One region of the Arthrobacter sp. RCC_34 genome, then DNA from elsewhere that is predicted to be linked to it. Evidence: predicted binding sites of a transcription regulator. Region 1 holds the regulator's gene; the other holds the start of a gene.
What was found. Region 1 encodes Rex, which represses fermentation and respiration genes when NADH is low (regulators of the CRP and FNR family bind a similar motif). Its sites were predicted from a motif close to CTTGTGAANNNNTTCACAAG; they were not measured.
Positions count from the first base shown of each region.

Region 2: AB6732_RS04685 (glyceraldehyde-3-phosphate dehydrogenase) is a predicted target of Rex. The motif match lies at 5,098-5,117, and genes of this name have one in related genera.

Region 1 is NZ_JBFUPW010000001.1:125,830-141,236, forward strand. Features, by position in the region: gene proC (pyrroline-5-carboxylate reductase) at 1-346, shown strand, start outside; gene AB6732_RS00550 (TrkA family potassium uptake protein) at 475-1,161, opposite strand; gene AB6732_RS00555 (TrkH family potassium uptake protein) at 1,154-2,578, opposite strand; gene AB6732_RS00560 (acetoin utilization protein AcuC) at 2,913-4,094, shown strand; gene AB6732_RS00565 (ArsR/SmtB family transcription factor) at 4,196-4,711, shown strand; gene AB6732_RS00570 (sulfate/molybdate ABC transporter ATP-binding protein) at 4,855-5,811, opposite strand; gene AB6732_RS00575 (sulfate ABC transporter permease) at 5,808-6,785, opposite strand; gene cysT (sulfate ABC transporter permease subunit CysT) at 6,778-7,572, opposite strand; gene AB6732_RS00585 (sulfate ABC transporter substrate-binding protein) at 7,569-8,585, opposite strand; gene AB6732_RS00590 (3-deoxy-7-phosphoheptulonate synthase) at 9,034-10,203, shown strand; gene AB6732_RS00595 (helix-turn-helix domain-containing protein) at 10,351-10,554, shown strand; gene AB6732_RS00600 (30S ribosomal protein bS22) at 10,717-10,815, shown strand; gene AB6732_RS00605 (HAD family hydrolase) at 11,398-12,213, opposite strand; gene AB6732_RS00610 (glutaredoxin family protein) at 12,278-12,532, shown strand; gene AB6732_RS00615 (redox-sensing transcriptional repressor Rex) at 12,562-13,296, shown strand; gene AB6732_RS00620 (HAD family hydrolase) at 13,448-14,164, shown strand; gene AB6732_RS00625 (GntR family transcriptional regulator) at 14,188-14,904, opposite strand; gene AB6732_RS00630 (hypothetical protein) at 15,011-15,407, opposite strand, start outside.
Region 2 is NZ_JBFUPW010000001.1:998,518-1,013,924, forward strand. Features, by position in the region: gene epsC (serine O-acetyltransferase EpsC) at 1-16, opposite strand, end outside; gene cysK (cysteine synthase A) at 206-1,141, opposite strand; gene msrA (peptide-methionine (S)-S-oxide reductase MsrA) at 1,207-1,731, opposite strand; gene AB6732_RS04665 (Nif3-like dinuclear metal center hexameric protein) at 1,861-2,937, shown strand; gene AB6732_RS04670 (zinc ribbon domain-containing protein) at 3,063-3,797, shown strand; gene AB6732_RS04675 (YaaA family protein) at 3,840-4,604, opposite strand; RNA gene rnpB (RNase P RNA component class A) at 4,709-5,085, shown strand; gene AB6732_RS04685 (glyceraldehyde-3-phosphate dehydrogenase) at 5,276-6,718, shown strand; gene AB6732_RS04690 (hypothetical protein) at 6,802-6,993, shown strand; gene AB6732_RS04695 (HNH endonuclease family protein) at 7,110-7,928, shown strand; gene AB6732_RS04700 (GNAT family N-acetyltransferase) at 7,960-8,466, opposite strand; gene AB6732_RS04705 (LysR family transcriptional regulator) at 8,557-9,444, shown strand; gene AB6732_RS04710 (acyltransferase domain-containing protein) at 9,521-10,363, opposite strand; gene def (peptide deformylase) at 10,367-10,951, opposite strand; gene AB6732_RS04720 (BCCT family transporter) at 11,171-12,961, shown strand; gene AB6732_RS04725 (PhzF family phenazine biosynthesis protein) at 12,986-13,837, opposite strand; tRNA gene AB6732_RS04730 (tRNA-His) at 14,087-14,162, opposite strand; gene orn (oligoribonuclease) at 14,295-14,942, opposite strand; gene mptB (polyprenol phosphomannose-dependent alpha 1,6 mannosyltransferase MptB) at 15,142-15,407, shown strand, end outside.

The DNA of each region.
Region 1 (15,407 bases):
CGTCGAGATCCCGGAGGAGCAGGTGGACGCCCTGTCCGCCGTCAGCGGCTCCGGGCCTGCCTACGCCTTCTACCTGGCTGAGGCCATGGCCGCCGCCGGCGTCGAACTGGGGCTGGATCCCGAGCTGTCCGCCCTCCTGGCGCGCGAGACGGTGGCGGGCGCGGGCCTGATGCTGGGCGAGGAAGGCGCCGACGCCACGGCCTTGCGCAAGGCCGTCACGAGCCCCAACGGCACCACGGAACGCGCCATCGCCACCTTCGACGAGCAGGGCATCCCCGCGATCATCGCCGCCGGTGCGCGTGCCGCTGCGGCGCGTGCCGCGGAGATCACCGCCAGCCTGGACTGACGCCGCCGCACCCCATCCGCGAGGTCACAGTTGAGGCCCGGAAAACGTGGTTTTCCGGGCCTCAACTGTGACCTCGCGAGCCGAAGGGCGTGCCGCCTCGCGAGCCTGCGCCCGAAGGAGAGAGAGCGTCAGGGGCGTGCCGCGAAGCGCTCCAGGAGGTCGACGTGGCCGGAGACGATCAGCATGTCGTGGCTGGAGACCTTGGTGTCCGGGCGGGCATAGGTGAAGTCCTCGCCGGGGGACTTCACGCCGACCACGGTCACGCCGTACTTGGAGCGGACCTTGGACTCCTCCAGGGTGAAGCCCACGGTCTCCTTGGGCGGGTACATCTTGACGATGGCGAAGTCGTCGTCGAATTCGATGAAGTCGAGCAGGCGGCCGGAGACCAGGTGCGCCGCGCGGACGCCGGCGTCGGCCTCCGGGTAGATCACGTGGTTCGCGCCGATGCGGGTGAGGATCTTGCCGTGCGACGGCGTGATGGCCTTGACCCACAGGTGCTCGATGCCGAGGTCCACCAGGTTCACCGTGATGAGCACACTCGACTCGATGGACGTGCCGACGCCCACCACGGCCGAGGAGAACTCCTGCGCGCCCAGCTGGCGCAGAGCGTCCATGTTCGTGGCGTCGGCCTCGACCACATGGGTCAGGACCGGAGCCCACTTCTGGACCAGGGTGCGGTCCCGCTCGATCGCCAGGACCTCACGGCCCTGTTTGACCAGCTGTTCGGCCGTCGCGGCGCCGAAGCGGCCCAGCCCGATCACGAGGACCGGCGCGTTGGGGGAGGGGCGGTTCGTGGCGCCCTGGTTCTTAGCCAATGATCGGCCTCTCTTCCGGGAAGTGGTACAGCTGGCTCCGCTGCCGGATCGCCAGCGCCGCGGCCAGGGTGACCGTGCCGACGCGTCCGGCGAACATCAGAGCACTCAAAACATATACGCCCGCGGGCGGCAGTTCAGCACTGAGGTTGGTGCTCAGCCCCACGGTGGCGAAGGCTGAGATGGTTTCGAAGAGCACCCGGTCCAGGCTGGCGCCGCTGATGGCGAGCAGCGAGAACGCGGCCACGGAGACGAACGTGGCACCCATGACGATCACCGAGATCGCCACGCGCATGGTGCCCTGGGGGATGGTGCGGCCGTAGACCTTCACGTCCGCGTCACCGCGGGCCTCGGCGCGGATGGCCAGGAACATCACGGCGATGGTGGTGACCTTGATGCCGCCGGCCGTCGACGCCGAGCCGCCGCCGGCGAACATCAGCGCATCCGTCAGGAGCATGGTGGTGGAATCCAGATGGTTCTGATCCACCAGATTGAAGCCGCCCGAACGGGTCATCACGGAAGCGAAGACGGAATGGATGATCTTGTCCCCCATGCCCATGCTGCCGATGGTGCGGGGGTTGTCCCACTCCATGAGCGCCCAGAGGAGGCTGCCGACCACCAGGAGGATGAGGGACACCTGGATGGTCAGCTTCGTGTGGAGGTTCCACTTGCGCCAGTTCAGGCCGTTCTGCTGCAGGACCATCACCACCGGGAAGCCCAGGGAACCCAGGAAGACCCCCAGCATGAGGGGGATCAGGATCCACAGATCGGTCTCATACGGCACGATCCCGTCCGAGTGCGGCGTGAACCCGGCGTTGTTGAACGCGGAGATCGAATAGAAGACGCCGTGCCAGATGCCCGTCCAGAAACTCTCGCCGAGCGTCCAGAAGCGCGGGATGAGGGCGAGGGCCAGGGCGCCTTCGATCACCATGGAGGTCATGATGACCACCCGGAGCAGGGTGCCGACCTCACCGAGCCTGCCGGCGTTGTTCATGGCCTCCTGGGCGATGAGCTTGCCGCGCACGCCGAGCTTCTTGCTGACCATGAGAGCCAGGAGCGAGGCGAGTGTCAGCGTGCCGAGACCGCCGACGAAGATGCCGATCATGATCACGAACTGCCCGAAGAAGGTCCAGTGTGTCGCGGTCGAGACCACGGTCAGGCCGGTGACGCATACCGCCGAGACGGCCGTGAACAGGGCCTGGTGCAACGGGGTGACCTGTCCGCTGCTGGACGCCATCGGCAGCGAGAGCAGGAACGTGAAGAGCAGGATGACCGAGCTGAAGGCCACGAGCGCCAGACGTGCCGGCGAGGAGTTGGCGAGCCGGTCGATGAAGTCGCGCACCGCCGTGAAGGCGCCGAACCTGCCGGACTCCTGGGGCGGTTGCCAGCCCGTGAGAGGTTCGGCGAACGGGGCGTCCATGCCCTGGCCGCCGCGCAGTGGCCGGCCGCCAGGAGTGGCCGGCGCGACGCCGCGGCGGGCCTTCCCCGTGGCACGTCCGCCAGGCGTCGGGGCCGCCTCGGCCCGGGAAGGCCGCGGGGGCTGGTGATGGGGCCCGGAGGTGGGCATGAGCAGTCCTTCTGTTGAGGCTCTGGGCCGGGGCCCGCGTTGTCCTTGCAGTAGTTAACCACCATTCGGCCCCATTGCACGGCTGACGTGTAGCCTGTCCTTGATGTCTCAGTCCCATGAAGCAGCACCGGCGCCGTCTTCCCCCGCCCCCTCCCCGGCCGTGCCGCGGAGTGCGGTGAATCATGACATGCCGCTGACCACGGTGGTCTGGGACCCGGCCATGACGGCCTATGACTTCGGCCCCACCCACCCCATGGCACCGGCCCGGCTCGAGCTGACCGCACAGCTGGCCCAGGATCTCGGTGTGCTGTACCGGCCCCAGGTGACGGTGCTGGCCCCGGAGATCGCGTCGGACGCGGAGCTCGAGCGGGTCCACGACCCCGCATATGTGGCGGCGGTCCACCGGGTCTCGGAGGATCCTGGCAACCCCCTGCCGCTGCTGGGCCTGGGCACCGAGGACGACCCCGCTTTCGCCGGCATGCACGAGGCGGCCGCCCGGCTCGCGGGCGCGTCCTTGCTTGCGGCGGACCGCATACTTTCCGGGGAAGCCGTCCGGGCGGTGAATTTCGGTGGGGGCATGCATCACGCGGCCAGTGACCGCGCGAGTGGTTTCTCCATCTACAACGACGCCGCCCTCGCGATCACCCGGCTCCTCGACGGGGGCGTACGGCGCGTCGCGTACATCGACGTCGACGCCCATCACGGAGACGGAACCCAGAGCATCTTCTGGAACGATCCACGGGTCCTGACCATCTCCCTCCACGAATCCGGGCAGACCCTCTTCCCCGGCACCGGTTTCCCGGTGGAGACCGGCGGGCCGGACGCCATGGGCAGCGCGGTGAACATCGCCTTGCCTGCGGGAACGGACGACGCCGGCTGGTTGCGCGCGTTCCATTCGGTGGTCCCGGCGGTGGTGCGTGAGTTCGCGCCGGAGGTCATCGTGAGCCAGCACGGGGCGGACTCTCACCGGGATGATCCCCTCAGCAATCTCCGCGTCACGGTGGACGGACAGCGCGAGGCCATGAATTCCGTCGCGTCCCTGGCGCAGCGCCATTGCGGCGACCGCTGGATCGCCACGGGTGGCGGCGGGTACGAGGTGTGCTCCGTGGTGCCGCGCTCCTGGACCCACCTGGTGGCCATCGCCAGCGGACGCTCCCTGCCGGTGAGCACCCCGGTCCCGGAGCGCTGGATCGAGCGTGTGGAACGGGACTTCGGCGTGGAGGCACCGCGGTTCATGGGTGACGGCGAGGACATCTGGTGGCGGTCCTGGGAGACCGGGTACGACCCGTCGAACGCGGTGGACCGGGCGATCATGGCCACCCGCAAGGAAGTCTTCCCGCTTTTCGGGCTCGACCCCTGGTTCGACTGACCCTGACCGGGTCCGGATGGCCGCACGCCCTATGAACCCGTGCCAGGACTCATGACGGCATAAGGATGCCTTCGGAGATATATGTCGCTAGGGTAAGACACATGGTGGTTGACGACATTTTCGCGGTCATTGCCGAACCGACACGGCGGGAGATCCTGTCCGCGCTCCGTTCCGGCGACAAAGCCGTCGGCGAGCTCGTGGAGGATCTCCAGGCGAGCCAGCCCACGGTTTCGAAGCATCTCCGTGTCCTGCGGGAAGCCGGTCTCGTGACCATGCGTGCCCAGGGCCAGAAGCGCTTCTACTCACTCGAACGGGAACCCCTGCGTGCCGTGCAGGAGTGGCTGGGCGGGCTGGCGCCGCTGACCTCGCCGACGCGGCCGGCCCGGCAGCAGACCGCGGGCGTCCCCGGAAGCCGCGTGGCGCCGTCGTCGGCTCCGGCGGTTCAGCCTGCCGCCGCGGCCTTCGTCCAGCCGGAAGCGGATCATGCCGAACTCGCCGGGCTGGAAGCAGGAGCCGTGGCCAACACCGGTCAGCAGCTTGGCCGGGCTGCGAGCCGCGCCGCCACGCGTGCGGCCGAGGTGTTCGCGAACCTCCCCAAGCTGGGCCGCAAAAAGTAGCCCCGCCCCTGATCGACTGCTCCACAGGATGCTGTTTCCGGCTGAAATCCGGAGAAAACGGCATCCTATGGAGCAGTCGACGGGGTGGGGGAGGGGCAGATCAGGCGAGCGCGGATCGGACGGCGCGGGTCAGACGGCGCGGATCAGACCAGGGCGGCCTGCAGGCTGAGGAACACCGTGTCGCCGACGGCCAGCCCCAGGGAGCGGGCCTCTCCTCGGGTCACCACCACGTTCACCGGTGGGCCGTCGGGGGCGCTGAGCGGCTGCACTTCGAGGCGCACCTCGAACCCGACCCGGGTGCTCCGGACGATCCGGCCGGCCGTGGCGCCCGGAGCTTCCGAAGTGAAGATCTCCAGATCGTGCGGCCGGACCAGCCGGCCGTGGAACTCCGTCACGGGGCCCAGGAACCCGAGGACGAAGTCGTTGGCCGGCTCATCGTAGAGCTCATCCGGCGTGCCGACCTGCTCCACGCGGCCGTGGTTGATGACCACGATGTTGTCGGCCACTTCGAGGGCCTCCTCCTGGTCGTGGGTGACGAAGAGGGTGGTCACATGGACCTCGTCGTGCAAGCGCCGCAGCCAGTCCCGGAGCTCCTTGCGGACCTTGGCGTCGAGCGCGCCGAACGGCTCGTCCAGCAGCAGCACGCTGGGCTCGATCGCCAGCGCGCGGGCCAGCGCCATGCGTTGCCGCTGACCGCCCGAGAGCTGCGCCGGGAGCCGGTTCGCGAACTGCGTCAGGTGCACCAGCTCCAGCAGTGAGTCGACCTTCTCCTTGATACGCGCCTTGGGCAGCTTGCGGATCTCGAGGCCGAACGCGATGTTCTTCGCGACGGTCATGTGCTTGAACGCCGCGTAGTGCTGAAACACGAAGCCCACATTGCGCTTCTGCGCCGGCAGATGCGTGGCCTCCTGGCCGCTGATGGTGATGCTCCCGGAATCGGCGTTCTCCAGCCCGGCGATGATGCGAAGCAGTGTGGACTTGCCGCCGCCGGACGGGCCGAGGAGCGCGGTCAGCTGGCCGGTGGGGATGTCCAGGTTGATGTCCTGCAGGGCCACGAAGTCCCCGAAGTTCTTGTTGACCTGTGAAACCGTGATGCTCATGAGCGGTGCTCCTTGGAGGGGCGGAGGATGGTCACGACCACCAGCGCGGTAATGGCGATCAGGACCAGGAGGAACGCGGCGGCGTAAGCGGTCGCCTCGTCGAAGTTGCCGTAGCGATTGGCCACCAGGAGGGTGGCGGTCTCGCCGTTGAAGGACGCTCCCTGGCTCACGATCTTCACGGCGCCGAATTCGCCGAGCGCACGGGCCAGTGACAGCACGACGCCGTACACGAGCGCCCACTTGATGGCCGGCAGTGTGATGCGCAGGAAGGTCTGCACCGCCCCGGCGCCCAGGCTGCGGGCCGCGAGCTCCTGCTCGGTGCCGATCTCCTGAAGGACCGGGACGATCTCCCGGATCACCAGGGGCAGCGAGACGAAGGTGGTGGCCAGGACGATGCCCGGTGTGGAGAAGATGATCTGCCAGTCGAGCGATTCCAGCACAGGGCCGAACCAGCCCTGATTGCTGCTGTACGCGAGGACCAGGGCCAGTCCCACCACCACGGGGGAGACCGACATGGGCAGGTCCACCAGGGCCGAGAGCAGCCGGCGTCCGGGGAACGAGTAGCGGACCAGGAGCAGGGAGATGCCGAGGCCGAACACCGCGTTGAGCCCCACGGCCCAGAGGGCGGCGGTGAGCGTCAGGCCGAACGCGTACCCGAAGGCGGGATCGGAGAGGCGGGTCAGGAAGGCGTCGAAACCGCCGACGTCGTTCACCGGTGCGAAAGTCCGCAGCACCACGAGCGAGACCGGCCAGACGACCAGGAAGAACAGATAGACGATCACGAGCACGCGCAGCAGGATGCGGACGGGGCTCCCGCCGCTGCGGTTCGGGCCTGACGGCCGACGGCGACCGGCCCGCCGGGGCGCCGACGAACGCGGTGCGCGGGACAGGGCGTTCTCGCCGCCACGCGGAGCGGCGGCGGTGCCGGCGGCCGCGCCTGCGGAGACGCCGGTGGACAGGGAGGTCTCAGCCACGACGCGCCACCTTCCGTTGCAGGATGTCGAGAGCGACCAGGACGGCCAGGGAGACCACCAGCAGGACCAATGCCACGGAGGCGGCCGCGGCCCGGTTGTCGCTCTCGATGAACTTGAGGATCTTGAGGGACGCCACCTCGGTCTCGAACGGGGTGTTGCCCGAGATCAGAACCAGGGCCCCGAACTCGCTGATGGCCCGGGCGAACGCCAGGGAGGCGCCCGCCGTGATCGCGGGGATCAGCGCGGGCAGCAGCACGCGCCGGAACGTGGTGAAGCGGCCGGCGCCCAGAGACGCGGCAGCCTCTTCGACGTCCTGGTCGAGCTCCAGGAGCACCGGCTGCACGGTCCGGACCACGAAGGGGAGGGTGACGAACAGCAGCGCCAGGAAGATGCCCTGCTGCGTGTTCACCACGTTGATGCCGAGCGGACTCTCCGGCCCGTACAGGCTCAGCAGCACCAGACCGGCCACGATGGTCGGCAGCGCGAACGGGATGTCGATGATGACCTCGAGGATCGCCTTTCCCGGGAAGCGGTCGCGGACCAGGACCCAGGCGATCGTGGTGCCCACCACGACGTTCACGAGCGCCGCGCCCAGGGCCTGCAGCACGGTCAGCCGCAGTGCCGCGAAGGTCTGCGGGTCCGTGATGGTGCCGATGAACTGCTGCCAGCCCCCCGCCGTCGAGCTCAGGACGATCGCGGCGAGCGGGATCAGCACCAGGATGCTGAACCAGAGCAGCGCGAGTCCGAGGCCCGCGGCGGCGGGGCGGGTCAGCGTGTCGGGCTTCATTTCTTGACGGCCGCCGCACGCAGCTGGTCGATGAGGGCGCCGTCCGCGAAGAACTTCTTGTCCACGGTGGTCCAGCCGCCGAAGTCCTTCTCCACGGTGAGCAGGTGCTCAGGGGTGGGGAACGGGTTGGCGGGGTCGTTGGCGCCCTTGACCTCGGTCTTCACGCCGTCGATCACGGGGCGGAAACCGGTCTTGGCGAATTCGGTCTGGCCGTCCTTGCTGAGCACGAAGTTCAGCCAGTCCTTGGCCTTGGGGTCGGCCTTCTTCAGGATGGCGCCCGGGTTCTCGATCAGCACGGTGTCGTTCGGCACGATGTAGTCGTAGTCCTTGCCCTTCTGCCGGGCGAGGATCGCCTCGTTCTCGTAGGAGATGAGGACGTTGCCCACCTTCTTGTCGAAGGCTTCCGTGGCTTCGCGGCCGCTGCCCGCCCACTGGGTCACGTTGGCGAAGATCTTCTTCAGGAAGTCCGAGGCCTGTGCCTCGGTCTTGCCGGAGGCGACTGCGTGGCCGTAGGCGCCCAGGATGTTCCAGCGGGCGGAGCCGGAGGACTTGGGGTCCGGGGTGATGATCTTGACGTCGGGACGGGTCAGGTCCTCCCAGCCCTTGATGCCCTGGGGGTTGCCCTTCGGCACCACGAGGACGACCACGGAGTCCGAGACGATGCCCTTCGTGGCGTTCTTATTCCAGTCCTCGTCGACGAGGCCGGCCTTGACCAGGCGGGTGACGTCGCTCTGCAGGGAGAAGTGGACGTAATCGGCCTTGGCGCCGGCGGCGACCTTGCGGCTCTGGTCGCCGGAGGCGCCGTAGGAACCGCTGAAGGTGACGCCCTTGCCGGCGTCGGTCTGCTGGAACTTGGCGGCGATGGCCTTGTTGGCCGTTTCGGGGACGGCGAAGCCCACGATCGAGAGCTGGGTGCCGCTCGCTCCGGAGGCCCTACCACTGCAGGCGGTCATGCCGAGGACTGCTGCGAGAGCGGTGGCGGTGACGGCCAGACGGGATTTCCAGGTCTTCATGAGGTCTTCCTTCAGTTGTCTTCCAGCGTTGGGTCTTCCAGCAGTGAGCCGGTCCTGACAGACGACAGGGACCGGGCGGAGGAGAGGAGCGGGTTGGTCGCCGGGCGCCGATGCGCCGCGGTTGCTGGCAAATGTACCGACGCACGACGACGGCGTCGCGTGCGGTTGTCATATAGGTCTCCGTGTGTAGTTGCGTGACCTGGAGGGCGGCCGGGCTCCCCATAATCCGGCCGCGGGCTTGCGCGGGCCGGGCGGAGGTCTTACAGTTTGGGACCATGACGAAGCGTTGGTATGCGTATTTTGCTGTGGCTCTGGAGGGCCAACGGCGTCGCTAGTCGCGCATACACATCGACCTTCAGAGCACACAGGGCAGGGATGCAATCCCTGCCCTTCGCCATTCCGGCGGGCTCTGCGGGTCAGGGTCCGTCCAGAACCGAGGACCCAGATCATGAAACCAGCAGCCATCGTGAACCCGGCAGCACCGTCCGCCGTGGACCTCCCGCTCACCCCGGGAGCCGCCTCTCCCGCCGCGACCGTTCCGGTGACCCGCTACGCGCCGCTGCCGACTCCCCGTGAACTCCGCGCCTTCCGGCCGCTCACGGCGGCACACGCGGCCGTCGTCGCCCGTGGCCGTGATGAGGTCCGCGCCATCCTCAACGGCGTGGACGACCGGCTTCTGGTCGTGGTGGGTCCGTGTTCCGTGCATGACACCGGGGCAGGCCTGGAGTACGCCCGTCGCCTCGCGGCGGAGGCCGAACGGCACCGGGAGGACCTGCTCGTGGTGATGCGCAGCTACTTCGAGAAGCCGCGCACCACGGTCGGCTGGAAGGGCCTCATCAACGACCCCGGGCTCGATGGCGGCCACGACATCGCCACCGGCCTGGACCGGGCCCGAGAATTCCTGCTGGACGTGACGGACCTGGGGCTGCCCGTGGCCACGGAGTTCCTGGAACCCTTCAGCGCCCCGTACCTGGAGGACCTCGTGAGCTGGGGCGCGGTGGGGGCCCGGACCACGGAGAGCCAGGTGCACCGGCAGATGGCCGCGGCGCTGGACTTGCCGGTGGGCTTCAAGAACGCGACCGACGGCACCGTGGGACACGCGATCGACGCGTGCCAGGCTGCCGCGGGAGAGCAGTCCTTCCTCGGGACGGACCTGGACGGGCGGACGAGTGTGGTCCACGCGGCCGGGAACCGCGACGGGCATGTCATCTTGCGCGGCGGAGTCTCCGGACCGAATCACGACGCCGCATCCATCGCGGAGGTGTCCAGGGCGCTCCAGGCGAGGGGCGGCAACCCCCGGGTGGTCGTGGATGCGAGTCACGGCAACAGCGGCAAGGACCATGTGCGCCAGGCCGTCGTCGCCGTCGAGCTCGCCGAGCAGCTGGAGGGCGCCGTGCAGCTGGCGGCCGCGCCGACGGCCGACGCGATCGCCGGGGTGATGCTGGAGAGCTTCCTGGTGCCCGGCGCCCAGAAGTTCGACCCTCAGACGGATGCCTCGACGCGCGAGGCCCTCGTGTACGGGCAGAGCATCACGGACGCCTGCATGGGCTGGGAAGTGACCTCTGACGTGCTGAAACGTCTCGCCGTCGCGAGCCGGAACCGGAGGGCGGGACAGTAGTCATCCGACGCATCCGTGGCGCCTTTCACTTTAGGCTCAATTGCCACTAGAGTTACTAGCACTCAGGATGGGACAACCTCAGTACCGACACGCCGCACTACCTCGCGGCGTGAACCAAGGCTGAATTGCAGGAGGGGGAGGCCGGACGTGGCCCACTTTGCGAACACCGACTTCCTCACGGTGGCTGAAGTTGCAGACCAGATGCGTGTGTCCAAGATGACCGTTTATCGCCTGATTCACTCGGGTGAGCTGCCGGCGGTGCGCTTCGGGCGTTCCTACCGCGTGCCGGAAGTGGCTGTCGAGGAGTACGTCCGCGCAGCGGTCACGGGGAATCGGTCCGAAACCGCGTGAACCTGGGTTCCTCCGGACCGGTCCTCAGGGATCCGGTCAAGGGCAGGCCGCCGGAAGCGGTACCCTGTTAAGGAACGTTTTACGTCATCGTAAGAAAGTGCGGCTTGCCAAGCCTCGGATTCTCGGGTGCGGGGTGGCCGCGTATTACCGTAAGGAACTTCTGTGGGTTCAGTTATCAAGAAGCGTCGCAAGCGCATGGCCAAGAAGAAGCACCGCAAGCTGCTTCGCAAGACTCGCCACCAGCGCCGCAATAAGAAGTAGAGATACTTCGCACGCGTACAGGCCCGGAACCGTCAGGTTCCGGGCCTGGTGCTTTTAACGCGCGACGACGGCGGTTGCGTTGGGTGGCCGGCGGGGGTTCCCTCGCGGCTTAGACACCCGCCTTCGCTCGTTCCTCGCTGCGGCGTGCGATGCGCCGCTTCCGGGAACCTCCGCCGGCTCCCGATGTCACGTCGGTTTTCACGCGGTTGAGCGTGGGGCCGGGACGTGGAAGATTCGGGCTGACGTGTGCTCCGTGGGGAGAGGCCCGAGGCGAGGGGTGTCGTTGAGATTGCACTTTCTGGGGTCTGGGAGGCGTGGAACCCCGAAAAACTGCGATCTCGACCAGCCGCCCCCACAGAATCCGAGCACCTCGGACAACCCTTCCCACCGAAACCACGCCGGGGGGCGGGGGTCGGCCGTGAGGGGTGCGGGTTCCCGAAAGCGGCGCATCGCGCGACAGAGCGAGGAACGAGCGAAGGCTAAGAGAGCAGCAGGGGTACCCTGCCGAGCTTGCGAGGCCGGGGTGGCTGCGAACGGTGTCTAAGCCGCGTGGGAACTCACACCCCTCCTGCGAGAGAGGAACTACCTCCGCCCGCGGGCGTGGTTGAGACCCCTCCAGAGCCCGTACACCGCCCCGCCCACCGTCGCTGCCTTCAGGCCCAGGGTGGCGGCGCGGCGGCCGGAGCGGAAGTCGTAGACGGGCCAGTTCTGGGCTTTGGCGTGACGGCGCAGCCCGGCGTCGGGGTTGATCGCGACCGGGTGCCCCACCATGCTCAGCAGGGGGATGTCGTTGTGGGAGTCGCTGTAGGCCCAGCATTCGGCCAGGTCCAACCCTTCGGCGTCCGCGAGGGCGCGGGCCGCTTCGGCTTTGGCTTCCCCATGGAGGATGTCGCCGACCAGCCGTCCGGTGTACACGCCGTCGACCACTTCGACCCGGGTGCCCAGGGCGCCGGTCAGGCCGAGGCGGGACGCGATGGGTTCGGCCAGTTCGATCGGCGTCGCCGTGATGAGCCAGACCCGCCGGCCGACGCGCAGGTGCTGCTCGGCGAGGGCGCGTGTGCCGGGCCAGATCCGGCTGGAGATGCTCTCCTCGAAGACCTCGTCGCCCAGGGTCGCGACGTCCTCGGCGCGGATCCCGGCGGCGATCTTCATGCCCCGGTCGCGGATCTCGTGGACGTCGGAGAGCTTCTCTCCGCGGACCACGAATTTGAGCTGCTGCCAGCCGAACGATGCGGCGTCGCGGAGCGTGAACACCTTCCGCTCGTACATCTTGCGGGCGGCGTGGAAGATGCTGGCGCCGCGGATCAGCGTGTTGTCCACGTCGAAGAAGGCGGCTTCATGGCGGTGCAGTTCGGCCACGGGAACGCTGGAGGAGGATTCGGTTCGCGTGGAGGCCATGAAGACGAGTCTATCCAACGGCGCTGATGTGCCGTGGGCGCCCCGATACCGCTACCGTGGAAGGATGCGGGTCCCTGAACTTCTCCTCATCACCAAGAAGGACTGTCATCTGTGCGCCGCGGCGCGTGCGACCGTGTCCGAGGTGGCCGGCCGCCTGGGCGTTCCCTGGCAGGAATCGCTGATCGATGACGACGCCGGGCTGCGTGAGCGGTTCGCCGACGAGGTTCCCGTGGTGATGATCGACGGCGTCCAGCGCGACTTCTGGACGATCGACCCCGCACGCCTGGAACGGAAGCTGCGCGACGCGCAGCAGGGCTGACCGGGTCCGCCCGTGAAGAATACAGACCGATGAAGAAAAAAGAACTGAGTCCGCTGCCGACCGGGGGAAAGCCCCCGGTCGTGGTGCCGCAGAGCGCGGAAGGCGCCCTCGACGGGTACCCGGCCGCAGAGCAGGCCGTGAAGCAGATCCCGCCGGCCGCCGTCGCGCGTCTGACGCTCTACCTCCGCGCGCTCAACTCGCTCACGGGCGACGGCGTGGAGCGGGTCTCCTCGGAGGCTCTGGCGGAAGCGTCCGGCGTCAGCTCGGCGACCCTCCGCAAGGACCTCAGCTACATCGGCTCGCACGGCACGCGCGGGGTCGGCTATGAGGTCGACTACCTGAACCGGCAGATCGCCGCGGCTCTCGGCCTGACACTCGACTGGAAAGTGGCGATCGTGGGGGCGGGCAACCTGGGCCGCGCGCTCGCCCGGTATGGCGGCTTCCAGTCGCGCGGGTTCGAGATCGTGGCGATCTTCGACGCGGACCCGCTGATCGTGGGGCAGGAGATCGGGTTCCTGCGGGTCAGTGATGTGCTCGGTCTGGAGACGGGCCTGGCGCAGACGCGCGCGAACATGGTGGTGCTCGCGCTGCCCGCGCATGTGGCCCAGGAGATGTGCGACCGGGTGGTCTCCGCCGGGGTGAAGAGCATTCTGAGTTTCGCGCCCATCACCCTCCAGGTCCCGGAAGGGGTGAATCTGCGCAAAGTGGACATGGCCACCGAGCTGCAGATCCTGGCTTATCACGCCCAGCGTCTCGTCGACTGACCGGGCGTCTGAGGGCGCCGGAGCGTCCGCTGTGGTGAAGAGTCGCCGCCCTGAGGGCGAACTCTCGGTAAACTTTGGTCTAGACCAAAAATTCCGGGGTATCGAGCCTCTACTGTTCCCACAGAAGCTCTCCCGCGACGAAGGACCATCCATGCCCCTGTCTCTCACCGCCCCCGGCGCCGTCCGCGCGCTCCTGACCTCGGCCGAGGCGGTGCTGTTCGACTTCAATGGCACGCTGTCGCTCGATGAGGACCTCATGGGCCGGCTCTACGCGGAGGCCGCCCTCGAGGTGTGCGGGTTCGAGCTGAGCCCCGAGGAGTACCGCGACCGGTTCGTCGGGCTCAGCGACCCGGATATCTGCGCCGCCCTGGTCGGAGGCGATGACGTCCTCACCGCCCGCGTGCTGGATCACCTGTGCTCCGGCTATCTGCGGGAGATCCGACGGGCGCCACGGATCCCTGCCGCGCATGTCACCCTGGTCCAGGAACTGGTGGCTTCCGGAATCAAGGTCGCGGTGGTGACAGGCACGCTGCGGCGTCTGCTGGAACCCGCGCTGGAGGACAGCGGGCTGGCCGCGCTGTTCTCCGCGACGGTCTGCAGCGACGACGTCGCGCGGGGCAAGCCGGACCCGGAAGGTTTCCTCCGTGGCGCTGAGCTTCTGGGCGCCTCGCCCGCGACCACCGTCGTGGTCGAGGATTCCCTGGCCGGGGTCGCCGCGGCCCAGGCGGCAGGCATGCACTGCGTGCTGGTGGGCCCGCTGGCCGCCGATCTGCAGGCCTCCGATCTGCCGGACGCCGGCCCACTGGCTGCGGCCGACAGCCCAGCCGGGGTGCACCCGCTCGGGGAACTGGCGGCGCTGACGGTCTGAACGGAACGCTCCGCCTGAATCGCTCAGGGTGTTCCGGTGGTGACGCGCAGGCGCAGGGCATCCGAGCGGTGGGTGTCCTGGGCGAACTCCACCGGCAGACCGTCGGAGCGGTAGGCGGTTCTGATGATGCGGAGGACCGGGTGACGGGCGCCGACCGAGAGGAGGTCCCGCTCTTCCGGTGTGGCCACGGAGGGGATGAGGTCCTCGGTCTTCCTCACCGGCTCCCAGCCGAAGGTCTCCAGGCGAGCGTAGACGGAACCGGTGAGCGATTCGACGGCGAATCCCGGCAGCCGCTCCGCCGGGAACCAGGAGTCCTCGACCATGAGCGGCTCACCGTCGAGGAAACGGAGCCGCCGGAGCCGGTGGGCGAGTTCGCCGGGCGTGATCCGGAGGGCCTTGGACACCTCGGCGGGCGCCGGGGACGTCTCCGCGAGCAGGATCCGGGACTCGACCACGGCTCCGGTGCGGGACAACTGCTGAAAGAGGCCGTGCAGGGAACCCAGTTCCAGCACCGGGGCGTCCCCGGCGACGAAGGTCCCTCCGGCTCGGCCGGGACGGCGCCGCAGGATCCCCTGGAACTGCAAGGTCTCCACGGCCTGGCGGAGCGTCATGCGGCTCACGCCCAGCTCTGCGGCCAGTTCCCGCTCGGCGGGAAGCTTGGCGCCGGGCGCGTATCGTCCCGAGGAGATGGCGGCACGGAGGGCGTCTTCAATGCGCTGCGAGGAGGAGCTGCCGGTCACGGGCTCAGCCTATCGCCCGGCGGTGGCCACGGCGCGGGGGAAAGCGGGCACGGAAGCGGAGGCCGCCGTCGTCGGCCCTGAGAGACACGACGACGACGGCCAGCGCTCAGCGTGAGGCGCGGAAGCGCGCGAACTTCTGGTAGTCGCGATGCAGCTTCATCCGCGCGAAGAAGGCGCTGGAGTCCGGCAGCCAGCACAGGACCATCCCGACGATGCCGCACAGGATGCTCAGGAGGTCCAGGATCACGGAGGAGCCGAACCCGGTGACGGAGATGGCGGCCAGGATCGTGCCCAGGACCCGGGCCCACTGGTGGCCCTTCTTCACGAAGACCGCCACCAGGACGTAGAGCGCCACGGTGAAGACGAAGGTCAGCACCATGGACACGATGAAGATGGACCTCAGCGAGTCGGGGCTCTCCTGGGACAGGATGTTCCGGGTGCTGGCCGGCATCTGGTCGATCATCTCGCGGTAGATCTCGTCGAAGTCGACCGCCAGGAAGGTC
Region 2 (15,407 bases), 870 kb from region 1:
GGGTGAAGAAGCTCACGCTGTCCTTCTGGTCGCCGTACACGGGCGCGTACGTGGTGGATGCTGAACGGATAACCAGCGGGCCCGGGAAAGAATTCCCTGGGCAGCCGACTGCCCGACGTCGCCCTCCGTCCGCGGTCCGTGCTCTGGAGCACGCAGGGACCGCATGGACGGGAGGGGCGACGCCGGGCAGGCGCAGCCGGGAGGATCAGCCGCGGATGTCGTCGTACAGCACGGTGGAGATGTAGCGTTCGCCGAAGTCGGGCACGACCGCCACGATCAGCTTGCCCTTGTTCTCGGGACGCTTGGCCAGTTCGAGGGCGCCCCAGACGGCCGCACCCGAGGAGATGCCGCCGAGGATGCCTTCCTTGACGCCGAGCGCACGCGCGGTGGCGACTGCGTCCTCGAGGCTGGCGTCCAGCACTTCGTCGTAGATGCTGGTGTCCAGCACCTCCGGGACGAAGTTCGCGCCGAGGCCCTGGATCTTGTGCGGACCCGGGGCGCCGCCGTTGAGGATGGGGGAGTCCTTGGGCTCGACGGCCACGACCTGGACCGAGGGCTTGCGCTCCTTGAGGACCTGGCCGACGCCGGTCACGGTGCCACCGGTGCCCACGCCGCCCACGAAGATGTCCACTTCACCGTCGGTGTCGGCCCAGATCTCCTCGGCCGTGGTGGTGCGGTGGATGGCCGGGTTGGCCGGGTTGGCGAACTGCTGGGCCCAGATGGCGTTCTCGGTGTTGGCGACGATCTCCTGGGCCTTCTCCACGGCGCCGCGCATGCCCTCGGAACCCGGGGTCAGGACGATCTCGGCGCCGTAGGCGCGCAGCATGACACGGCGCTCGGTGGACATGGTCTCCGGCATGGTCAGGATGACCTTGTAGCCACGAGCCGCTCCGACGAGGGCCAGGGCGATGCCCGTGTTGCCCGAGGTGCCTTCCACGATGGTGCCACCCGGCTTCAGCGCGCCGGCCTTCTCGGCCGCGTCGATGATGGCCACGCCGATGCGGTCCTTGACGCTGTTGGCCGGGTTGTAGAACTCGAGCTTCACGGCGACCGTGGCATCCAGGCCCTCGGTCAGACGGTTCAGCCGGACCAGGGGGGTCCGGCCGATGAGCTGAGTGACGTCATCGTAGATACGTGCCATGGTGTACTGCTGCCTATCTCCAGGTGGATGGTTAAGGAAAGCCTAGTGAGCCGGTTCACCCAGCGTCATGACTTCAGCCATGCGGAGTAATATTTCCGGGCCTTGGCCAGCTTCGGATTGATGATCACCTGACAGTATCCCTGCCCGGAGTTGTTGGCGTAGTAATCCTGGTGGATCGCCTCGGCCTCGTAGAAGCGGCTGGCCCGGGTCACCTCGGTGACGATCGGGGCGTTCCACAGCGCCTGGTTGCGCTCGATGGCGGCGCGGAACAGCTCAGCCTCCTCCTCATCCTGGTAGAACATCGCGGACCGGTACTGCGTCCCGACGTCGTAGCCCTGACGGTTCAGCGTGGTGGGGTCATGCAGAGCGAAGAACATGTCCAGGATGACGTCGGCCGGGATGATGTCCTCGTCGAAGGTGACGGCCACCGCTTCGGCATGCCCGGTGGTGCCGGAGCAGACCTCGTAGTAGCCCGGATCGGGCAGGTGCCCGCCGATGTAGCCGGAAACAACAGAAGAGACGCCGCGCGTCTGCTGGTACACCGCGTCAAGGCACCAGAAGCAGCCGCCGGCCAGGATGAAAGTTCTCACAGCATGCTCAATGGCCGGCGGAGCTGAAATGTTCCCCCGATGGCCCCGTACGGGTTCAGCTCTGGGAGAAGCGCCTTCGTAGACCGGGAGAGCGTCCCCTTCCCGGACGCGGTGCGGTAGAACTTGAGTATGCAGAATGAGACGCACGGCAGCCCCGGCCCGGCTCTGGAAGGCCAGGTCCCGCCCACCGCGGCCCCTGAAACCGGAGCGGAGCAGCTCCCCGCCCAGGACCAGGCGGAGGGGCGCCACGGAGAGACGCCCGCCGGCAGCGAACACGCAGATGCGACGACGACGCCGGGCGAGGACGCCCCGTCCGTCCCGGGCGACGCGGCCGTCACCGAGGCCCCGGAGCAGCAGACGCCCACGCTCGCCGAAGTGCAGCTCGCCGTCGAGGAGCTCTGGCCCGAGTCGCTCGCCGAGGACTGGGACAAGGTCGGCCTCGTGACGGGCCGGCCGGAGCAGCCGGTACGCCGCATCCAGTTCGCGGTGGATCCCACCGAAGAAGTGGTCCAGGAGGCGGTGGACCTCGGCGTCGACCTGCTGATCACCCACCACCCCTTGCTGCTGCGCGGCGTCAGCTCGGTGGCGGCCACCACCGCCAAGGGCCGGGTGATCCACCGGCTCATCGAGAACGGCGTGGGCCTCCTGACGGTCCACACGAACGGTGACTCGGCGGTGGGCGGCGTCTCCGACGTCATCGCCGATGCCCTTGAGCTGCACGACCGCGAGCCGCTGACGGCCGCCCGGAACGGCCTTCCCGAGGAAGGCGTGGGACGCGTGGGCGCCCTCGGCTCCGCCGTCACCCTGGCCGATCTGGCGGCCCGGCTCTGCGGTTTTCTGCCCTCCGTGGCGGGTGGGGTCCGGGTCGCGGGGGACCGGGACGCGTTCGTGCAGCGCGTGGCGATCTGCGGCGGCGCGGGGGATTCCTTCTTCGACGACGTCCGCGCGCGCCAGGCCGATGTCTACATCACGGCGGACCTGCGGCACCACCCGGCGTCGGAGGCGCGTGAGACCGCCCGCGGTGGCCGCCCGTACCTCATCGACGTCTCCCATTTCGCGAGCGAGTGGCTCTGGCTTCCGGCGGCCGCCCAGGCCCTCGACAATGTGCTCGAGGACCAGGGGTTCCCGGTGGAGATCGGCGTCAGCGGGATCAACACGGACCCGTGGGACTTCATCCTCACCCCGCACGGCGACGGCGAGGGCTGACCTGGGCCGGTCGGTGATGACCCGTGCCGCTCGGCGCGTTTCGTTCGGCCCGGATATGGCCTAGTCTCAAAGCACCTGTCACCACAGAGACGACCTGATCCTCAGCGTCGTCATAGGAGGTCCGCATGGCCAAGGCACCGGCTGCCGAGCAGCTCAGACTCCTCGAACTCCAGGCGTTCGACAGTGCTCTCAAAGCGAACGCCACGCGGCTGAAAGCGCTCGAGCAGGATCCCCGTCTTCCGGCGCTTCTGGCCGCCGTGGAGGACGCTCAGGCAGGCGCCGAGGAAGCCGAGCAGGCGCGGGACGCCGTGCGGAAGGCGCTGACCGCGCTGGAGGACGAGGTCTCGGCGCTGGACGTCAAGATCGAACGGGACACGGTGCGGCTCAACTCCGGCGGCCTCTCCAAGGACCTCATGGCGCTGCAGAAGGACATCGAAACGCTGAGCGCGTTCAAGTCCGGCAAAGAGGACACCGAGCTGGAGCTCATGGAGGAGCTCGAGGGCGCGGAAGCGGAAGTGAACACCCGCCAGGAGGCGCTCGACGAGGCGAAGCGGCAGCTCCGTGAAGTGCAGGAGGAACTGGCCGCGAAGACCGCGGAGGCCGAGGCGGAGCGTGACGGTGTGCGCGTCGAACGCGACGCCTTCGCGGTCACTCTGGATCCGGCCCTCCTGGCCCTCTACGAGAAGACCCTCGACCGGCGCGGCGTGGGTGCGGCCCGCCTGTTCCATGGGCACAGCGAGGGTTCCGGGATGGACCTGAGCCCGGGCGACCTGGCCGAGGTCAGGGCGGCCGCCGAGGACGACGTGGTGTACTGCCCGGACTCCGGGGTCATCCTGGTGCGCAGTCCCGAGTGGAACTGACGCCGGCTCACCCGGTCACGGCCCGGCGCCGGGAGGGCGTCGTCAGTCCGCGAGGATGATGTTCAGGGCGTGCGCCTTACGCGGCGTGCCCGGAACGAGCTCAGCGCGGTAGAGCTCCGCGGCGGCCTTGAGCAGCTGCTCGGGAGTCTGAGGCGCCTTGCCACGCCGCGTCAGCAGGTGGCGCGCCAGCTCGCCCCGCGTGTGCTTCGCGAAGTGGCTGACCACGCTGCGCTTGCCGTCGCGCTCGCGGAACACGTTCACGGCCACGGTCTGCTCCGCCGGCGGGACCCAGGCGGTCGCGTAGGTGCTGGAACGGCAGTCGACCAGGAGTTCCCCGTCGATCAGCGGAGCCAGCGCCTCGGACAGCCGGGGCTTCCAGTAGGAGGCGAGTCGGCCGAGCCCCGCCAGCGCGGTGCCCATGGACAGGCGGTAGGCGGGGACGGCGTCGTCGAACTTCAGGGCGCCCCAGAGCGCGGAGATGATCACGACGGCGTCATCCGCCTTGCGCCGCTGAGCGGCGGTCATCGAGGCGTAGCCGAGGGCGTCATAGAGGACGCCGGAGTACACGCTGTGCGCCGGGGCGGCGGATTCGTGGCGCAGCCGCGTGTTGCGGGCCACTTCCTCGTGCAGCGACGCTCCCACGCCGAGCAGCTCCAGGGCGTCCTCATGAGCGCTCACGGTGCCCAGTGCTTCCAGCACCTCGGCCCGGGTGGTGTTCAGTTCCGGGAAGCTCAGGGTGGAGAAGTCGACGCCGGGGCCCTGGGAGGCGGCGGTCTTGCCTTCGGACGGTGGGAGGAGGATCAGCACCGTTCGATGGTAGCGAATCGCGGGACCGCTCCTGATCCGGCTCGACGCCGTCCGGTCCGGGCTGGCGGCCGGGCGTGCCCGCGGCGGATAGAATGGTCGCTGGACGGGTTGGCTGGGCGATCGCGTTGACGCTCCGGCGTCACCGAGGAAAGTCCGGGCTCCGCAGAGCAGGGTGGTGGGTAACGCCCACTCGGGGTGACCCGCAGGCCAGTGCCACAGAAAACAGACCGCCACGCGCCTCGGCGCGGGGTAAGGGTGAAACGGTGGTGTAAGAGACCACCAGCTCCCTGGGTGACCGGGGAGGCTAGGTAAACCCCACCTGGAGCAAGGCCAGACAGGATGTGTTCGAGGGCTGCTCGCCCGAGCATCCGGGTAGGCCGCTTGAGGCCACTGGCAACAGTGGTCCTAGATGGATGATCGCTACGCCGCACCTGGCAACGGGCGCGGCTGACAGAACCCGGCTCACAGGCCAACCCGTCCACTCATCACAGCGATTGTGACTGATGTCACCGGAGTCCCGTCCCGGAGGCGGTCCCCGGGACGATAAACTGAACCCGAACGCTGTTGTTCACCCCGCCGGGCCTGCGTTCGCCTAGGCGGTTTTTTCATGCCCTGAACCCCCGGTGGCGAACTGCGCCCGACGTCGCGCGCAGAAGAGAAAGGTTCCTTGAGTGAGTCAGAACTCCGAGTCCTTCGAGCAGTGGATGAGCCGTGAGGCCAAGGCCGAGGCGATGATCCCGATCGTCGGCCGCCTGTACCGCGACAACAATGTGGTGACCAGCATCCACGGGCGCAGCCTGATCAACAAGTCCACCATGCAGATCCTCAAGGCGCACCGTTTCGCCCGCCGGATCAGCCAGCGCGAGCTGACCCTGGAGGACACCCTGCCGCTCGTGGAGGCGATCGACCGCCTCGAGCTCGGCGCCGCGGCCGTGGATCTGGCCCTGCTGAACGAGAAGTACCACGACACCGCCGCCGGCCGTCCGCTGGAGGAGTTCCTCCGTGAAGAGCTGGCCCCCGTCGTCGGACGCCAGGGCGCCGATGACCGCACCAGCCAGGACGTGGTGCTGTACGGTTTCGGCCGTATCGGCCGTCTGCTGGCACGCATCCTCGTGGAGAAGCACGGTGGCGGCCAGGGCCTGCGTCTGCGGGCCATCGTGGTCCGCAAGGGCAGCGACAACGACCTCGCGAAGCGCGCGAGCCTGCTCCGTCGCGACTCCGTTCACGGCCCCTTCGAGGGCACCATCCAGGTGGACGAGGAATCCCAGACCATCACGGTCAACGGCATCCGCATCCAGGTCATCTACTCGGACAGCCCGTCCACCGTGGACTACACCGCGTACGGCATCGAGAACGCCCTCGTGGTGGACAACACCGGCCGGTGGCGTGACGCCGAAGGCCTCAGCCAGCACCTGCAGAGCAAGGGCGCTGCCCGTGTGCTCCTCACGGCTCCGGGCAAGGGCGATCTGAAGAACATCGTCCACGGCATCAACCACGGCGTGATCTCGGACGAGGACACGATCGTCTCCGCCGCGAGCTGCACCACCAACGCGATCACCCCGGTCCTGAAGGCCATCAACGACAAGTTCGGCGTCCTCCACGGCCACGTCGAGACCGTCCACTCCTTCACCAACGATCAGAACCTGATCGACAACTTCCACAAGGGTGACCGTCGTGGCCGTTCCGCCGCGCTGAACATGGTCATCACGGAGACCGGCGCCGCCAAGGCCGTCGCCAAAGCCCTGCCGGAGCTGGCGGGCAAGCTGACGGGCAACGCCATTCGCGTTCCCACGCCGGATGTGTCCATGGCCATCCTGAACCTCAACCTGGAGAACGGCACCACCAAGGACGAGGTGAACGAGTACCTGCGCGAGCTGTCCCTGCACTCGGGCCTGCGCAAGCAGATCGACTTCATCGACTCGCCCGAGGTGGTCTCCACCGACTTCGTCGGCTCGCGCCGCACGGGCATCGTGGACGGCCTCGCCACGATCGCCAACGACAAGAACCTGGTCCTCTACGTCTGGTACGACAACGAGTTCGGCTACAGCTGCCAGGTCGTCCGCGTGATGGAGGAGATGGCGGGCGTGAACCCGCCGGCCTTCCCCGCTGCCTGAGCATTTCCGCTGGAAGCTGAGAGGTCACGCCGCCCTGGCGTGGCCTCTCGCTTTTAACGCGGCACGGGATCAAGATGGGCTTCATGGAACACGACACCACTTTGGAACACGCACTCGACATCGCCACCGCCAACAGCAAGGAGGCGCACCGTCTCCTCGACCAGGCGAAGGGCATGCTGGCGACCGGCGACGTCACCCAGGAACGGGTGAACCAGCTCCAGGAACTGGCCGACGCCGCGGACGCCGACCTGGTCAGGGTGCGGAAAGAGCAGTAAAACCCCGGCCCGTGTGTGAGTTTTTCCACATCCTCACCGCAGGCCGCTCATCCTGTCAGTGACTCCTCCTAGGCTGGACCGGTGCGGACATCGGTCCGGTCTGGAAGGGGTTGTCTGTGAGCGTGAACTGGGCCGGTTACCGGAGACGACGACGGCGCTCCCGGTCCGCCGCAGCGCTCCTCGCCGCGGTCACGGCCGCCGTCGTGGGGCTGCTCGGCTGGTTCTTTCTGCGCGGTCAGTTCGAGCTGGGGGAGAGCGGCTCCGGGCCGACCACCGCCCGGCTGTACGACATGGCATGGATGAAGCCACTACCGGGCGTGCACGCCGTCCCGGACGCCCCGGCCCGTTCCGTGCTGGACGCCCTTCCCGTGGCGGCCAAAGACTCCTCCCGCGGCTACGACCGCGCCGTGTTCGGTCAGGCCTGGGCCGATGAGGACCGCAACGGCTGTGACACCCGGAACGACATCCTGCGCCGTGATCTGGATGCCGTGACGTTCACGGCGAGTTCCGCGCGCACGCAGTGCCGGGTGGCCACCGGCTCGCTGTGGGACCCGTACACCGGCCACCACATCCCCTTCGAACGAGGACAGGGGAGCAGTCAGGTCATCCAGATCGACCACGTGGTGGCCCTGGCCGAGGCCTGGAAGAGCGGCGCCGACCACCTCACGCCGGTCGAGCGTCAGACCCTCGCCAACGATCCGCTGAACCTTCTCGCCGTGGACGGCCCGTCCAATCAGCAGAAGAGCGCCCAGGATGCGTCCACCTGGCTCCCCGCCAACAGGGGGTTCCGCTGCCACTACGTGGCCCGTCAGGTCTCCGTGAAGTACAGCTACGGCCTCAGCGTGAGCCCCCAGGAGCGGGACGCGATGCGGCGCGTGCTGGACGGCTGCCCGGACCAGGGCGCCATCGCGCGTCCGGCGGTCCCGGCACGCTGAGCCGGCGTGCCGGCTCGGTCGGTCAGGCCGGCTACTTCAGTTCCAGGTAGACGTCGGCGCGGTCCAGGGCGAGGGCGTAGTAGTTCTTGACGGGCACCTCGTCCGGACGGATGCTCACGAAACCCGCCGCCCGGTACAGGCGCAGCGCGCTCGTCAAGGCGTGATTGGTGCTCAGGAAGAGCCTGCGGCCGCCGAGTGCGGCGGCCCGTTTGATGGCGGCGTGCACCAGGAGACCGCCGATGCCCCGCCCGCGCGCCGTGCGGCGCACTCCCATCTTGGCGAGTTCGAACACCTCCTCCGGATACGCGACCAGGGCGACCGCGCCGAGGATCTCGCCCGTCGTGTCGTCGCGCGCCAGGAGGACGTCGCCACCGGCGTCGATGATGGTGCGCCGCGGGTCGCCGAGCGCGTGGAGATCCTCCGGCTCGACCTGGAAGTGCTCCGTGAGCCATTCCTCGCTGATCTGACGGAAAGCGAGGGCGTCCTCCGCTCCCCGCAGGGAGTCGATGGTGACACGGAGGGTGGGTTGCTGGGACATGGAGGCCTCCTTTCAGGCGTGGAATCAGTCTGTCCAGCCGCGATCAAGAAGTCCAATAAATCGGACGATGATGATTGATAAGCTCACCTTATGTATAACTCGCTCGAGCTGAAACACCTCCGTGCCTTCGCCGCGCTGGCCGAGGAACTTCACTTCGGTCAGGCGGCCTTCGAGCTGGGCATCGCCCAGCCGGCACTGTCACAGCGGATCCGGCAGATGGAGGATCTGCTGGAACTCCGGCTCTTCGAGAGGACATCGCGGCATGTGGCGCTCAGCGAGGCGGGCGCCGCATTCCTGCCGCGGGTCCGGGACCTCCTGGACCGTCTGGAGCGGGACGTGGAGGAAGCGAAGCGTGTGGCGCGTGGTGAGACCGGACGGCTGGACTTGGCCTTCATCACCTCGGCCGGCGTGATCGTCAGCGGACACTTGCAGGGGTTCGCCGCGGTGCGGCCGGATGTACAGGTGCGGCTGTCCAATGGCGACACCACCCAGGTGCTGGACCAGCTCCGGCGGGGCAGCTGCGACATCGGGATCGTCCGCGACGCGGAGCCTGAGGACGGGATCCTGCTGAGCACGCTGAGCCGTGAGGACTTCGTGGCAGTGCTCCCGGCGGATCATCCGGCAGCGGGGTCCGCCGAGGTGGGCGCCGCCGAGCTGCTCGATTCGCCCCTGATCCTGTTCCCGCGCACGAGCGGCCCCCGGGCCTATGACCTCAACGTGAAGCCGTTCCGGGACCTCGGGGTGGAGCGCCGGGCCGACCAGGAATGCACGGGCTGGCACACCATCATCCAGCTCGTGTCCCGAGGACTGGGTGTCACGATCGCCCCGGAGAGCGTGACGGGGGAGCTGCCCGTGGGCGCGGTCCGCGTGAGCCTTGCCGGGCCGGAACGCTACACCACGGAGGTGCAGCTCGCGACGCGCGACGGCGACCACCGGGCTGTCGTGGAGGCCTTCCGGCAGGCGGCCGGCGTCTGCTGAGTCGGCGCTTGTTGGGCTCGCGTTTGCTGAGCCCGCCGCCGCCCTGGCGGCGACGGGAACCGGACGGAAGCCCGGCTCAGCCGCGCGGCAGGGTCAGGTGGCCGTGGCCCAGGCCCCACTCGCCGCCGTCGTCGATGTGCTCCAGCACCGCGCGCTGGAGTGAGCTGTCGCGGGGCAGCCGGTCCAGGCCGTCGAGGCCGCGCTGGCGGAACGTGAAGTACACGGCATCCGTGGGGGAAGCACTCGTGCGGTCGAGCGTGAAGCGCTGGGCGAAGGCGGCCATGTTGCTGCCCGGGACGCGTCGCGCCAGTTCGGGGTCCAGAAGCCAGGAGATGCACTCGGCACTGCGGACCGGCTTGTCGGGGAAGTGGCGGGCGAAGAACTCGACGGCCTGGGCGAAGCTCGCGTCCACGGCGGCGGGGGACAGGCCGCCGCCTTCCGGGATGTGCACCGAGAGGATCCACTCGCCGGGATCTGCCCAGTCGGCGTCCTCGTGGTGCTGGAGCAGATGGAACTGCAGGCGCCCGAGCTGGAACAGATTGCCGGCGAAATGCAGGGAGAGCCAGCCGAAGGTCTCGAAACCGAACGTCCTGAAGACCCTGCGGTTGATGTCCACGTGGCGGCCTAGGTCCGCGAGCGTCGCGGTCACGATCTCCTGGGGGATGCCGAGGCCCTCCCAGTAGGCGAGGAGATCCGGGGTGAAGCGTGCGTACGCCTCCAGCCAGCCGAACTCGTCGACGTCGCTCTTCGGGGCGTATCCGCCGGGGAACGTGCCGAGGCGCTCCCGCAGAACGCCGAGCGCGGTCTGTGCTCCCTCGCTGGGCGGGCCGTCCAGCAGTGCCAGGACGGCGTCACGGTCGGTGTCCTGCACACCGAGGAGTGTCAGGAGCTCGGCCGGTTCCAGCGCGGTGGTCTCCACGGTTCAGTCCTCCGTGTCGTGGCCGAAGGGATCGGGGTCGACGCCGGGCATCCACGTCAGGCCCGGGACGCCCCAGCCGTTGCGCTTCACCTGGCGCTTGGCGCGGCGGGCGTAGCGGTCGATCAGGCGGTCCACGTAGAGCAGCCCGTCCAGGTGGTCGTACTCATGCTGCATGACGCGCGCGAACCAGCCGGTGGCCTCGAAGGAGACCGGCTCGCCGAAGCCGTCGAAGCCGTCGACGCGGACCCAGTCGGCGCGCTGGAGCGGGTAGTGCTCACCCGGGAAGGAGAGGCAGCCCTCCACGTGGTCCTCCGGATCCGGCGCGGCCCCGGAGACCTTGGACAGCGTGAGGCGGGGATTCACCAGGACGCCCTGGGGCGGGACACCGTCCTCATTGGCGTACTTGTAGACGAAGATCCGCAGCCCGACGCCGATCTGCGGCGCCGCCAGGCCCACACCGTTGGCCGCGTCGTTGGTCTCGAACATGTCCGCGATGAGAGCGCGCAGCTCCTCATCGAACACGGTGACCTCGTCGGCCCGGCGGTGGAGCACCGGTTCGCCCCAGATAGTCACAGGACGGACTGCCATGGCCGCCACTTCCCCTCTTGCCGATGTGCGGATGAACGAATAAGGCCGCATCGGAATCCGATACGGCCAAGCGGGCCGGAGCCCTGGAACCGTGCCGTGGGGCACGTCCGGAAACATTACCGGAAGCCGCAATCCCGGACAAACCGCCTGGTTCCGCCGGGCCGTCAGGGCGGGACCGCCGGCTTGCCCGCTGATTCGGGGCTTGGATACCGTCGAAGCATGAGTACGGAGAGCCAGAGCCCGCCCGTCCCTTCAACAGTCTCCCGGACCGGCATCGCCCGCTGGGTCTTCTGGCCCACCGCGGTCATCGTCCTCGCGTTCGTCACGGCGACCATCATCAGCCCCGACGGCATGAGCGTCGGCATCGCGGCCGTACAGGGTGCGATCATCGCGAACTTCAGCTGGTGGTACGTGCTGCTCGCCTTCGGCTTCGTGCTGTTCTGCATCTACCTGGGCTTCTCCCGGAAGGGCGACGTCAAGCTGGGCCGGCCCGACCACGACCCCGAATTCTCCCTGCTGAGCTGGTTCGCTCTGCTTTTCGCCGCAGGCATGGGCATCGGCCTGGTCTTCTACGGTGTGACCGAGCCGCTGACCCACTTCGCCACCCCCAAGCCTTCCCTCGCTGAGCAGCACCTGCAGCCGAGCGCCCAGGCGCAGGAGGCCATTGCGACCACGTTCCTGCACTGGGGGTTCCAGCCGTGGGCGATCTACGTCGTCGTCGGCCTCGCGCTGGCCCATGCCATCCACCGCCGTGGCCGGCCGCTCGCCGTGCGCTGGGCCCTCGAGCCGCTTTTCGGCGAGAAGGCGATGCGCGGCGGCTGGGGCAACACGATCGACGTCGTGGCTCTGGTGGGCACCGTGTTCGGCGTCGCCACTTCGCTGGGACTCGGCGTGACCCAGATCAGCGCGGGCCTGAAGTCGCTCGGCGTGATCGCGGCGGACAACCACTGGATCGAATACGTGATCATCGTGGTGGTCACGTGCTTCGTGCTCTGGTCGGTGCTGTCGGGCGTCTCCCGCGGCATGAAGTGGCTCTCCAACATCAACCTGATCCTCGCGGGTGCCCTCCTGCTCTTCATCCTGATCGTCGGCCCGACGCAGTTCCTGGCCAAAGAGATCGTGCAGTCCGTGGGGCATTACCTGCAGAACTGGCTGGGCATGTCCACGGACACCTCTGCCTTCACCGGCTCCGCGGGAGAGGCCTGGCAGGCGTCCTGGTCCACCTTCTACTGGGGCTGGTGGATGAGCTGGGCGCCGTTCGTGGGTGTGTTCATCGCGCGGATCTCCCGAGGTCGCACCGTCCGTGAGTTCATCCTCGGTGTGGTGCTCGTGCCGGCCCTCATCACCTTCGTCTGGTTCGGTGTCCTGGGTGGCACGGCGATCTTCCACGAGATGAACAAGACCGCGGGTTACACCTCGGTGATCGCGGCCGACGGCAGCGTGGATGCGAACGCGGCCCTGTTCCAGGTGCTGGAGCAGCTTCCCGCCGGCGGTCTGCTGGTGGTGGGCGCGATCATCCTCTCCGCGATTTTCTTCATCACCTCCTCGGACTCCGGCTCCCTGGTGATGGCCATGCTGGCCACGGGCGGTGACACCGAGCCGCGGAACTGGATCCGGGTCTTCTTCACGCTCGCGACGGCGGCCCTGGCCGCGGCGCTGCTGCTCGCCGGGGGTCTCGCCGCCATTCAGACGCTCGCCGTCTCCATCGCACTGCCCTTCAGCGTCGTGATGATTCTCATGTGCGTGGCCACTTTCAAGGCCCTGCAGCGGAACGTTCGGCGGGCGGACCGCCTGCGCCGGGAAGCGCTCGTGGCGGACCTCTCCGAGAAATTCGGTCTGGAGTCCGACGACGACGCGATCGAGTCCGGCCCGCGCAGCGCGGACGTCTGGTGGGATGGTCTGAGCAGCCGCCGCCGGCAGGCGATCGTCATGGGGGTCACGAAGGCCGCCCAGTCGATGCGCCCGGAGCACCGGGAGAACCTCCTGGGCCGGCGCAAGCGCAAGGAGTAGGCGCGGTCCGGCGCGGGGCCCGGGCTACAGCAGCACGGTCCCCGCGATGCCGTCGCGCACCGCACCGCCCACCCACAACCGGCCTTCAGTATCCCGGGTCAGGAACAGGCGACCGGCCCGGCCGATACCGGTGCCCTGGTGGGCGGTGTAGGGCGTGTCCAGCACGCCTTCGCGGGACAGCCAGCCGGCCAGCCCGGCATTCAGGCTGCCGGTCGCGGGGTCTTCCGCGGTGCCCTGCTGCGTCAGGGTGATGCCGCGAACCTCGAGGACGGGCGTCTCGCCGTCGCGCCCCGGGTGCAGTGCGCACATCCCGGCTTTGACCCCGAGGGAGCGCAGCACGGCCGATTGTGGGCGCGCCGCACGCAGAGTCTCGACGTCGCGCAGGAGGAGGCCCATCCACCGTGCGCCGTTGTCGATCCAGCAGACGCCGTGCAGGGCGCCCTCCGGCAGTTCCAGGGCCCGCGAGACCTCGGCCTGGAGATTCTCCGGCACCGGCTCCAGCACGGGATCCGGGGCGGCGAAGTGCAGCAGGCCGGCATCGCGCCGCACCCGGACCAGACCCTGCGTGGATTCCTGCACCACGTGGTCCGGGTTCCGGGGTGTGCCGCCGGCCGCGAGCCAGGCGTGGCAGCTGCCCAGCGTGGGATGCCCGGCGAACGCGAGCTCCGTGAGCGGGGTGAAGATCCTGACGCGGTAGTCGGCCTCGGGGGAGTCCGGCGGGAGCACGAAGGTGGTCTCGGAGAGGTTCGTCCAGCGGGCGAATTCCTGCATCTGCTCGGCGTCCAGCCCGTCGCCGTCGAGGACGACCGCGAGGGGATTGCCCCGGTACTGGGCTCCGGAGAACACGTCGACTTGGCGGAACGGGCGGTGACGCATGGGGATCCTCGCTGCTGAAGGGCCGGGTTCACGGATCATTCTGCCTGCTCAGGTGTCGTGTCCCCGGCAACCGCCGCGCGGCGTCTCCGACGGAATCCCCTTCCGGCTCATTCTTGCGGCCACGTGGACGCACCGTTCCGTCATCCGGATTCGTCCTCAGTCTCAAGAGCGGGACTGACAGGAGAATGAAGGGGCCTTCGTGAGGGGAAAACAAAAGTGGCGAGGTTCAGAACTGAACCTCGCCACACATGGGGTGAGCGACGGGGGTTGAACCCGCGACCTCCTGGACCACAACCAGGCGCTCTGCCAACTGAGCTACGCCCACCATGCGGCTTTCGACGGACCGGTTTCCCGGTGTTCCCCCGAAAAGCAACGTCAACTAGCTTACCTGCTCCGGAACCCACTTCGTGCCACTTTTGGCACTTTTCGCGAAAAAAGTTTCGGCGAGTGGCGCAGATTACAGCTGCTGGCCGAGCTGAGCCGCGGTGGCGGCACTCTCGGGAGCCGCCGAGATCTGTGCGGAGATCTCACGGGCGGTTGCGGTGTCGGGCCCGGGGGCCGGGACGAAGACGGCCTGGCGGTAGTAGCGCAGTTCGTCGATGGAGTCCCGGATGTCACCGAGAGCGCGGTGTCCGCCGTGCTTGGCGGGCGCCTGGAAGTAGGCCCGGGTGAACCAGCGGCGGGAGAGTTCCTTGATGGTGCTCACGTCGATCACGCGGTAGTGCAGGTGGTTCACCAGATCCGGCATGTCACGCAGCAGGAACATCTTGTCCGTGCCGATCGAGTTGCCGCCCAGGGGAGCGACGCCCACCCCGGGAACCCATTCCTTGATGTACGCCAGAACCTTCTCCTGCGCTTCCTCCATGGTCATGCCGTGGGGGAGCTCGTCCAGCAGTTTGGAGTCCGTGTGCATCTGGCGGACGAAGTCGTTCATCTGGGCCAGTGCCTCATCGGACGGCTTGATGACCACGTCCACGCCGTCACCCAGGATGTTCAGCTCCGAGTCGGTGACCAGGGCGGCCACCTCGATCAGGGCGTCGTGTTCCAGGTCCAGCCCGGTCATCTCGCAGTCGATCCAGACAATTCGTTCTTGTGTTTTAGCCACGAAGACAGCCTACCGGTCAGTAGTGCGGCACAGCGGTGGACGAGCGGCACGGGGTCATGAGCTTCCCGCGCTTCCGGTGCGTGCGCTGATAAAATGGCGTCTGCAAAAGCAGGGGCCTGGCCGGACGGCCGATCGATCACCCCTGCCGGCACGCTGGGATGGAAGTGGTACGAACGGACGGGTGGCGGTGGTGACGGGGATGGCGGAGACGCAGGACGGAACCACCGTGGACAAACCGGCTCGCAGGCGTCGCCTTTCCTGGCGTGAGCCGTGGGCGGGCAGTGCCTGGCCGGCCATCGCCGAGGGGACCTTCGGGTCGTTCCTCATGTTCGCCGGTTCCGTCGGCATGGGGTGGATTGCTCCCGCGTCGCCCATGCTCCGGCACCCTCTGGTCATCTTCCTCCGCACCGACGGACAGGGGATCGCCGCCTCGACCCTGGCGCTCAGCCTCGGCGCCATGATCCT